2 regions of the Solibacillus sp. FSL W7-1436 genome follow, and region 2 is predicted to be linked to the other one. Evidence: a T-box and tRNA genes for the amino acid it is inferred to sense, from the RefSeq annotation. Region 2 holds a T-box; the other holds one or more tRNA genes.
The links. A T-box is a leader RNA that pairs with one kind of tRNA and senses whether it is charged. The one in region 2 lies ahead of tyrS (tyrosine--tRNA ligase), so its partner is inferred to be a tRNA-Tyr.
Positions count from the first base shown of each region.

Region 1: it has a tRNA-Tyr gene. The T-box ahead of tyrS (tyrosine--tRNA ligase) is inferred to sense a tRNA for this amino acid. The anticodon was not compared.

Region 1 covers NZ_JBBOWV010000001.1:1,207,500-1,212,970, reverse strand. Annotated here, with positions in the region: gene MKX73_RS06105 (alpha/beta fold hydrolase) at 53-1,342, shown strand; tRNA gene MKX73_RS06100 (tRNA-Asn) at 1,503-1,578, shown strand; tRNA gene MKX73_RS06095 (tRNA-Glu) at 1,710-1,784, shown strand; tRNA gene MKX73_RS06090 (tRNA-Val) at 1,830-1,905, shown strand; tRNA gene MKX73_RS06085 (tRNA-Tyr) at 1,936-2,019, shown strand; tRNA gene MKX73_RS06080 (tRNA-Gln) at 2,033-2,107, shown strand; tRNA gene MKX73_RS06075 (tRNA-Lys) at 2,125-2,197, shown strand; gene rocF (arginase) at 2,391-3,296, shown strand; gene sigW (RNA polymerase sigma factor SigW) at 3,447-4,010, shown strand; gene MKX73_RS06060 (anti-sigma factor family protein) at 4,024-4,638, shown strand; gene cdaA (diadenylate cyclase CdaA) at 4,848-5,471, shown strand, end outside.
Region 2 covers NZ_JBBOWV010000001.1:291,058-296,528, forward strand. Annotated here, with positions in the region: gene MKX73_RS01385 (PstS family phosphate ABC transporter substrate-binding protein) at 1-1,025, opposite strand, end outside; gene tyrS (tyrosine--tRNA ligase) at 1,119-2,390, opposite strand; T-box leader at 2,464-2,671, opposite strand; gene MKX73_RS01395 (transglycosylase domain-containing protein) at 2,774-5,471, shown strand, end outside.

The DNA of each region.
Region 1 (5,471 bases), 920 kb from region 2:
CCCTTTTCTAACCGTAAAGGAAATTAAGAATCAAATTGGGGAGGATTGAGCCATGAGAAAAATTGCTTATAGTTTAGCTGTTGTGTTATTGCTGTCAGCCTGTAATAGTGAAAGTACAGATAAGCCAACAGCAGAAAATCAAACGAAGCAGGAGGTTGTGCATATGGAAGAAGCGCTATTAGGAAAGTGGCAAGGGATGATTGAAATTCCGCAGTCTCCACTTGAGATTATTTTAAATTTGGAAGAGTCGAGCGGAAGTATTTCCGTACCAGCACAAGGAATCAGTGATTTTGCATTTGAATCAATTAAGTATAATGAGTCGGAGGTGGCAATCACCATTAATTTGGCCGGATCACTAATTAAAATTGCCGGGACGCTTAAGAATGAAGTAATGGAAGGAACGTTTACGCAAAACGGCCAATCCTTTCCTATTATGTTAAAGCCTTATACAGAAACACCTGTTATGTATAAGGAGCTATTGATTCCTGTTTCCGGCGGAGAGCTTAAAGCAGCGTTGGAAATGCCTGATAAAGCTACGGGAGAACTTGTTATCATCCATGCAGGGTCAGGTCCTACAAATAAAGACGGCAATACAGTAGGTGCTGGTTCGAATAATAGCTTAAAGATGATTGCAGAAAGCTTAGCGGAGGTAGGGATTGCTTCCATTCGTTTCGATAAGCGTGGAGTCGGTGATAATACGGCACTAATTAAAAAAGAAGAGGATTTGACATTCGATGTATATGTAGAGGATGTAAAATCCATTGTAGATTATGCTGAAAAGGATGACCGCTTTAATGAAATTCATTTATTAGGGCACAGTGAAGGTGCATTAATAATGACCATTGCTGCCCAGCAAAATGACGTAGCCTCTCTAATTTCGGTTGCAGGTATCGGCAGACCGGCAGATGAGGTTTTGATGGAACAATTGTCAGCAAGCCTAACCCCGAATCTACTGGCGGAATCGGAAAAAATACTGCAGCAATTAAAAGCGGGTAAAGAGGTGGAAACAGTGCCTGCACAGCTTCAATCATTATTTAGACCATCTGTTCAGCCATATATGATTTCATGGCTTAAATACGATCCCCAGCACGAAATAGGGAATGTTGATGTTCCGGTTATTATTCTTCAAGGGAGAAAAGATATTCAAGTAACCGAAACAGATGCAGAAAACTTATATGCAGCAAATGATCAGGCGATAATACATTATTTCAGTAAGATGAATCATGTGTTAAAAGAAATAGAAGGCGACCGAGAACAAAATATTGCGAGCTATTCCAATCCCGATTTACCACTCGCAAATGGCTTAATCGATGAAATTGTCGAGTTTATAAAGCGGTATTAGAAAACAATAAGTCATTATAATGAGGCATTTCTAATAGAAGAAAAGCATTATAAATAAAATGTTCAAATTATTTCAAAAAACTACTTGTATAAATTTTAAACGTTGCTATAATAATAAATGTACGAAAGATGGCTTGTACATCACTGTATAATAGTAGCGTTCCGAAGTAGCTCAGTTGGTAGAGCATCCGGCTGTTAACCGGCAGGTCGCAGGTTCGAGTCCTGCCTTCGGAGCCATTTTTTTTGCCTTTTTATTATTATAAAATAATCAATAAAACTTTTTTAAAAAAAGTTTTTAAAAAAGGCTTGCACTATATAAAGATTGATGATATTATAAATCTTGTCTTAAAGAGAACAACTTATATAACGGCCCGTTGGTCAAGTGGTTAAGACACCGCCCTTTCACGGCGGTAACACGGGTTCGAATCCCGTACGGGTCACCATTTAAGGCTTCATAAAAAAATAAAGCAGTAACACTTGTTATGTATGGAGGATTAGCTCAGCTGGGAGAGCACCTGCCTTACAAGCAGGGGGTCGGCGGTTCGAGCCCGTCATCCTCCACCATTCAACTTTAACAGTGTTGCATCATTTGTCGGAGGGGTAGCGAAGTGGCTAAACGCGGCGGACTGTAAATCCGCTCCTTAGGGTTCGGCGGTTCGAATCCGTCCCCCTCCACCATCTATAAAATGTTTGGGGTATAGCCAAGCGGTAAGGCAACGGATTTTGATTCCGTCATGCCCTGGTTCGAATCCAGGTACCCCAGCCATTTTTTTTATTTTTTATGAGCCATTAGCTCAGTTGGTAGAGCATCTGACTTTTAATCAGAGGGTCGAAGGTTCGAGTCCTTCATGGCTCACTTTTATTTTATAAACTTAGAAGTGTACTTAAATATCAAAAATAACAATCCTTTACTTATTTATAAGTAAAGGATTTTTTGCATTTAAAGAGGGAAAATCGTTTAGTTACTCGAAATTCTATAGGAGGATGAGCCGAGAATAGAATAGAACAGAAAAGAAAGAATAAACGACAACATGTTAGGGGATGCAGAAATGATGAATCAGAAAATTTCAATCGTAGGGGTACCATGTGACTATGGACAACAACGCCGTGGGGTAGATATGGGCCCGAGTGCCATCCGATATGCAGGTGTGCAGCAGCGTTTGGCCAATCTTGGCTATGAAGTGGAAGATGAAGGAAATATTCAAGTTATTGAAGGGGATGCAGCTGTATCAAAAGATGAAAAGCTGCTTAATCTTGAAGAAGTAATTAAGGTCAATACAGCACTTGCCGAAAAAGTGTATAACGTTGTAAAAAAGGATTACATACCGCTTGTTTTAGGGGGCGATCACAGTATTGCAATTGGTACATTGGCGGGCTTATCGATGAAATATAAAAATCTGGGTGTCATCTGGTTTGATGCCCATGCAGATTTAAATACACCGGAAACAACGCCGTCAGGAAATATTCATGGAATGCCATTAGCAACAAGTATCGGGCTAGGACATGAAAGGCTGACGTCAATTTTACATGCAGATCCTAAAATCAAAGCCGAAAACATAGTTATAATTGGCGGACGTTCCATCGATGAAGGGGAACGGGAGCTAATTAAAGCGCGGGGGATTAAAATATACACAATGCACGAAATCGATCGCCTTGGAATGACATATGTAATGGAAGAAACTCTAAAATATTTTAAGCAGCTGCAAATAGACGGGCTTCATTTATCACTTGATTTGGACGCGTTAGATCCTCTATATACTCCTGGTGTAGGGACACCTGTAGCAGGTGGAATCACTTATCGGGAAAGTCATTTGGCGATGGAAATGATTCAGGAATCCGGACTGATGACATCGGCGGAGTTTGTAGAAGTAAATCCTATATTGGATGAGCGAAATAAAACAGCAGAGCTGGCAGTTGCATTAATCGGCTCTTTATTTGGCGAAACTTTAGTATGATTATTACGAAAAAATTCGATTGGTCGTTACGAAGTTTGTTATAATAAAGGCACATATTTATGGGTGGAAAAAAATTTTTAGAGAAAATGAAACCTTTTAAAAAGCAATCCGTATATATAGAACAGCTGAAAAGGTGGAGAGGAAAGACAAATGGATGCGTTAGTTAATAAAAGAATAAAGCAAGTGCTTAAAGGTGACCAAAACGCATATGCCGACATCGTTAACCTCTACCAGCACAAGCTGTATCAAGTGTGCTATCGAATGCTTGGAAATAAACAGGAAGCAGAAGATATCGCACAAGAGGCATTCATACGTGCCTATATTAATTTACATTCGTATGATCAAAATCGAAAATTTTCAACATGGCTTTACCGAATCGGAACAAATCTCTGCATTGACCGTATTCGTAAAAAGAAGCCCGATTATTATTTAGATGCGGAAGTAGCCGGTACAGAGGGACTGGATATGTATTCTCAAATTGCCGCAGATGAGCAGTTGCCGGAAGAGGCTGTTGAGCAGATGGAACTTCAGGACCGAATACAGTATGAAATCAGCCGCCTTCCCGATAAGTATCGATCGGTCATTGTATTAAAATATATTGAAGAGCTGTCCCTTCAGGAAATAAGCGAAATTTTGGATATGCCTTTAGGTACAGTTAAAACCCGTATTCACCGTGGCCGTGAAGCGTTAAGAAAGCAGTTAAACAATTTGTAGGAGGAAGATACGCATGAAAACGTGTGCATCAGAATTCGTGGATTATATGCACGAATATTTAGATGGTGATATTAGTCGTGAGCATGAACAAATATTGAAGCAGCATTTACAAACATGCCCTGATTGCCAACAACATATGCATGAATTAAGTGACACGGTTGCGTTTATCAAGAGTGCAGCACATATTACTGCCCCTCCGAGCTTTGAGGATCAAGTGATAAGTCGTTTACCGAAACGCAAAAGTTCTGCCGGCATTAAACGTTGGTTCCGTCAGCATCCTGTACTTGTAGCTGCAGCAGTATTCTTTTTATGTATGAGCGCTACATTGCTGGGCAGTTTCCCGAATGATGATCATTTCTATGTGACGAAACAGCCTAATTTAGTTGTTGAAGGACAGACGGTAACAGTACCGGTCGGTGAAGTTGTAAAAGGTGACATCGTTGTGAAAAATGGAGACATTATTGTCGAAGGGGAAGTAGACGGCAATATTACGGTTATCAATGGCAACTACATGGCATCTACGGCAGTCGTTACAGGGCAAGTAGAGGAAATCGATGAAATGTTCGAATGGCTTTGGTACAAAATTAAAGACGGCTTCAATAAAACAATCGCTGTTTTTGAAAAGTAATAATGTGCAATTATTATTACCGCAAATACAATAAGAAATAATATTTTCTAAATAAATCGGAACTTTTTTTAAAAAAAAGCCGTTCTAGTATAGAAAGGAAAAGTCTACTCGTTCGGGTAGACTTTTTTCTGTTTGGAAAGTTAATCACTGACAGAATTGTGCTATACTAAAATCAAGATGGAATAGCAAGTAAAGGTGGGGGATGCCACATGCAAATAATTGAGCAATTTACAGACATTGCTGCTGTAGATATGATTTTTAAAGTACTGGACGTACTGCTCGTATGGTACGTAGTTTATAAAGCATTGACCCTCATTAAAGGAACGAAAGCCGTTCAATTATTGAAAGGGTTATTAATTGTGGTGTTAGCGAAATTTGCTACCTACGTTTTCGGTTTGGACACCCTCGACTGGTTGCTGCAAGAAGTAATTGACTGGGGTTTCTTAGCTATTATTATTATATTCCAGCCGGAAATTCGCCGAGCACTTGAGCAAATAGGACGAGGCAAGATTTTCCAGCGAACGAATAACCAGCAGGAAGATGAACAGACACGCTTAGTCGAAGCGATGAAAAAGTCTGTAAGTTATATGGCAAAACGCCGAATTGGAGCACTTATTTCGATTGAAAAAGATACAGGATTAAATGAATATGTAGAAACGGGCATTAAGATGGATGCCGCCATTTCTTCTGAATTAATGATTAATATTTTCATCCCAAATACACCGTTACATGACGGGGCCGTAATTATACAGAAAAACCAAATAGCCGCTTCGGCATGTTACTTGCCTTTGTCAGAAAGTGCATTTATATCCAAAGAACTTGGTACTCGTCAC
Region 2 (5,471 bases):
TCGTTGCGAATCGTTTCTCTTGTCGGTGCAACTCCATCGATTTCCAAAAGTTTGATTTCTTTATTTTTCACCATTTCATTTGAATAGTAGCGGAAAGTATAGCCGATTGCATTTTTATAATTTTTATATTGAGACACTTCATTGATAATTCCGCCCATTCCTGTCACTACATCCTCCGTTGGGGCTTCCATTAACGTTCTATCCCCCATCAGCCTTTGTAATGCCGTTTGCGATCCGCTGTCCTGAGGTCTTTGGAAAGCCCGGATTGCATCATCTTTTCCGCCCACTTCTGACCAGTTTGTAATTTCGCCAGCATAGATTCCCTTAATCTGATCAAGCGATAAACGACTGACGTTATTTTTACTGTTGACGAAAAAGACAAACGCCTCTTTTCCGATCGGCGTCATATGAAGTGTAATCCCCCGTTGTTTGGCTTGATTAATTTGCGCATCGGATGGGCCCGCTGCAAATATCATGTCTGTATTTCCGAAAATCAGATTGGTATATGCTTCATGCGTCTGGTTGACCATTACTTCACTCTGGTACGGATTGTATTCTTTTTCCGGATATATATGCTCTGTAATGGCGGCATACAATGGATACAATGCCGTTGCGCCATCGATTTTCGGTAAAGGTTCATCCAGCTTTAACGTCGGTTTCTTATCCAACTGAACTAATCTATTTTTATCTGTAAACGGTTCATATTGATAAATATCCACTTCTGCTTCAACAGTAGGCACTCGATCATCGAACCATTTATAAACAGGTTGGACCGAACTTGCGACTAAAACGATTCCTGCGATCCCCCAAAAGATTTTTATACGTTTACTATTTTTATAGAAAACATCAAATATCACAAGCACATAGCCAATGTATAAAATGACCGCTGCGGAAATTACTAACGGTACATAATGAATATTGCCGCTAAACGCAACCAAAAATAGCAATATGAAAGTAAAAAAGCAAACAGTCAGCAAAACAAAAATTGAAATGATAATTTTCCCTAAATACGATTTATTTATCAATACTTTCACCCCTAACCTATACGTTCTTTATGAAACATGAAATTCCTTTAAAAAAACGTCCTGGAAAACTCGTTCCCAAGACGTTTTAATTAATTAAGCAAATTTCACCATATGGTATTTTTTCTTACCGCGACGGATAATTGCAAAAGCATCCTCCAAACGGTCTTTCGAATCGATTACATATTCAAGATCTGTAATTTTTTCACCGTTCACACTGATTGCACCATTCGTAACATCTTCACGTGCTTGGCGTTTTGATGAAGAAATTCCAGCTTCCACGATTAATTCCACAATATTTTTATCCTCTTTTGCCACTTCTACAGAAGGTACACCAGAAAAGGCTACTTTCATTTCTTCTACTGATAATGCTTTCAAATCACCAGAGAATAATGCTTTTGTAATACGCTCTGCCGCTTCCAGACCTTCTTCACCATGGATTAGACGTGTCATTTCTTCAGCCAGCGCTTTTTGAGCTTTACGTAAATGCGGCTCTTCTTCTACACTTACTGCCAGACCTTCAATCTCTTCACGTGTCAGGAATGTGAAGATTTTCAGGTATTTCACAACATCGGCATCCGCCGTATTGATCCAGAACTGGTAGAACTCGTATGGTGATGTTTTAGCAGCATCCAGCCATACAGCGCCTCCCGCCGTTTTACCGAATTTTGTACCATCCGCTTTTGTTACTAGCGGAATTGTAATACCAAACGCTTTCGCATTTTCATCATGCGTTTTACGAATCATTTCCAAGCCTGTTGTAATATTGCCCCACTGATCCGAACCGCCAACTTGAATTCGAACATTGTGATGGTCATATAGGTGATTGAAGTCGATACCTTGGATTAATGTGTATGCAAATTCAGTGAACGAAATCCCTGAATCCAGGCGTGATGCAACGGTATCTTTATTTAAGATGTAGTTGACATTGATCAGTTTCCCGTAGTCACGAAGGAAATCGATTAATGACATTGGACCTACCCAGTCATTATTGTTAACAAGAACAGCATTATTCGCCGCATCCGACGAAAAGTCGAATAAGCGCTCCATTTGCTTTTTAAGTCCTTGCACATTTTTTTCGATCTGGTCCATCGTCTGTAACTGGCGCTCTTCTGAACGGCCAGATGGATCCCCTACTGTACCCGTCGCTCCACCAACTAATAAAATCGGAGTATGGCCGGTTTTTTGGAAACGGCGTAACGTAAGCAATGGCACGATATGTCCGATATGCATCGAGTCTGCTGTCGGGTCAACACCTACGTATAGGGAAACCTTTTCCTCGTTTAAAAGCTTTTCCATACCTTCTGCGTCAGTTTGCTGGTATAACAATCCGCGCCATTCCAAATCTTGCAGTAATTCGTTTGTCATTTGTTTTCTCTCCTTTTACATGATGCGTCATTTACTTGTAAGGAAAATAGAAAAGTCCCTACACGCAAATGCATGCAGGGACGTTAAATTTTTATTTAACGCGGTACCACCCGGCTTGAAGAAAATTAAAACTCTTTCTTCCACTTTAAGCGTCTATAACGTGACGATCCGTTCAGGCTCCAAGTACGTAATTCATAAATGCGCTATGTCTAGCTTTCACCAACCGCTAGCTCTCTATGCAGGGAACACATTTATTACTGCAAACTCTTCGTTGCCTGAAATTTATATTTCCTATTCTACCTAGAAAATGGTTGATGTCAATATTTATATTCGTTTATATCTCAAATATGCTATAATAAACAAGATTTTAGGAGGTCGATGATGTGAGAAAATGGCTCGAAAAATTGAATAAAAAAATCGAAATCCTTGCTTCTTCAGAAAGATTGCGCTATGTCCGAATTGGCAGCGGTGTATTCTGGAATTTAACATTGCTGGCGATTATTTTTATAGCCACGACACTATTATTTGTCGGAGGTGTAGGCGCAGGTTACTTCGCATCATTAACAAAGGATGAACCTTTGCGATCGAAAGAAGAAATGCGTGAGCAAATTTTCAATTATGAAGAAACAAGTGAACTTTATTTTGCGGACGATATTTACATAGGAAAGATTCGAACAGATTTAGACCGACGTGAAACATCGCTTGCCAATATATCCCCATCCTTAATTAATGCTGTTCTTGCTACAGAGGATGAATATTTCCGTGAGCATACGGGTATTGTGCCAAAAGCTGTATTACGTGGTTTACTTCAAGATGTATCCAACTCGTCTACACAGACAGGTGGCTCTACCCTTACTCAGCAATTAATTAAAAACCAAATATTAACGAATGAAGTTTCATATGAACGTAAAGCAAAGGAAATTTTACTAGCTTATCGTTTGGAACATTTTATGACAAAAGAAGAAATACTCGAAGCATATTTAAATATTATCCCGTATGGCCGAAATTCTTCAGGTCGTAATATTGCCGGTATCGAGACGGCTGCACAAGGAATTTTCGGTGTTTCTGCATCTAAATTAAATTTACCGCAGGCAGCCTATATTGCCGGTATTCCCCAGGCACCTTTCACCTACACGCCTTTTACAAATAAAGGTGAGCAAAAAAGTGCGGAAGGAATACAGCCAGGTATTGACCGTATGAAAACGGTTCTTTACCGTATGCAGGAAGCGGGCTATATTACCGAGAAAGAATATAACGAAGCCATTGCGTACGATGTTACGAAAGACTTCAAAGGGTATGAAATGCGTCCGGAAGAAAAATATCCTTGGTTAACAGCTGAACTTGAGTTGCGTTCAAAAGAGATTTTCGCGAAAATACTTGCGGAAAAAGACGGTATTGATCCGGACCGTTTAAAAGAAGAAGAGAACTTAAAAGAAAAGTATACGATAATGGCCGATCGTACAATACGTTCCGGCGGTTACCGAATTTACTCAACGATCAATAAAGATATGTATGATGCCATGAAAAAAGTGACGGAAGAATTCACTTTATACGGGCAAACATACAAGAAAAAAGAAAAAGATCCTGAAACAGGCGAAGAAATTGAAGTGGATGTTCCTGTACAAACAGGAAGTATCGTGATTGAAAATAGTACGGGCCGCATTTTAAGTTTCGTCGGCGGACGCGATCATAATATTACACAAGTAAATCACGCAACAAATGCATTCCGTTCAAACGGTTCAACAATGAAACCGTTACTTGCCTATGCACCGGCACTCGATTATGGTGTTATCGGAGCAGGAAGCCCTGTTGTCGATGTGAAATTTGTACGTCCATCTGACGGTTATGACCCTGTAAACTATAACCCGAATCAGGAATTAGGAATTATACCGGCACGCCAGGCAGTTGCTTCATCACAAAACTTAGCCGTTCTTCGTTTATATGATTCAATTTTAGACCGCAGTCCGGCAACCTATTTGGAAAAAATGGGCTTCTCCAAGCTAGACAAGAAGGACTATGTAAACCTTTCTACAGTTCTTGGAGCTTTGGATATTGGTGCTTCAGTTGAAGAAAATACTAATGCCTATGCAACATTTGCCAATAGCGGGCAATTTATCGATGCCTATATGATTGACCGCATTGAAGATCTGGACGGCAATATTATCTACGAACATAAAGTAGAACCTGTGAAAGTATTTGCACCTGAAACAGCATATATGATGACAGATATGCTGCGTGATGTGCTGAAGCAGGGCGGAACAGGTACATTAGCAAAGAGCCAGTTGAAATTCTCATCTGACTTCGCTGCCAAGTCTGGTACAACACAGGACCATAACGATGTTTGGTTTGTTGGATATAACCCGAACATATCGTTAGGTGTCTGGATGGGTTATGAAATGAAACGTACCCTTTATGCATTTAATAACCGTTACCAGCACCCTAGTCAGCGTGTAAACAGACTATGGGCAAAGTACTTAAATTCACTTTATGACATTAACCCGGAATTAGTCGGTACAAAAGAAACATTCAAAAAACCGGAAGGCGTCGTAACAAGATCATTTTGCGGTATTTCAGGACTGGCACCTTCAACTTCATGTTCTAATGCCGGTTTAGTTACTTCCGATTTATTTAATAAAAATGTATTTTTACCGACACAGCCGGATGATAGCTTTGTATCGTCCACATCTGTCGTAATTAACGGAAATACCTATGCCGCATTATCAAATACACCTACTGAATTTGTCCAAATGAGCGGTTTTGGATTAAATCAGGCATTCGTTGACCGGATGTTAGGCAGACTCGGTGGAGACGCTTCAAAATTACTGTCATTCAGTTCTGGTAAAGGTGTTGTAACCGGTGCTCCATTCTCTGCGGACAGTGCACCGCCGCAGCCTGTTTATGCAACATTGGCAAACGGCTCACTATCATGGACAGCCTCTCCATCGAATGATGTTGTTGGCTATCGCGTATATAGCGTTACCGACCAGGGTAGATCGCTTGTACGTTCATTAAAATCTTATGAAGGTTACCGGGTGTCTGTTTCACCAGGCGTTCGCTACATCGTTGTAGCAGTCGATATTA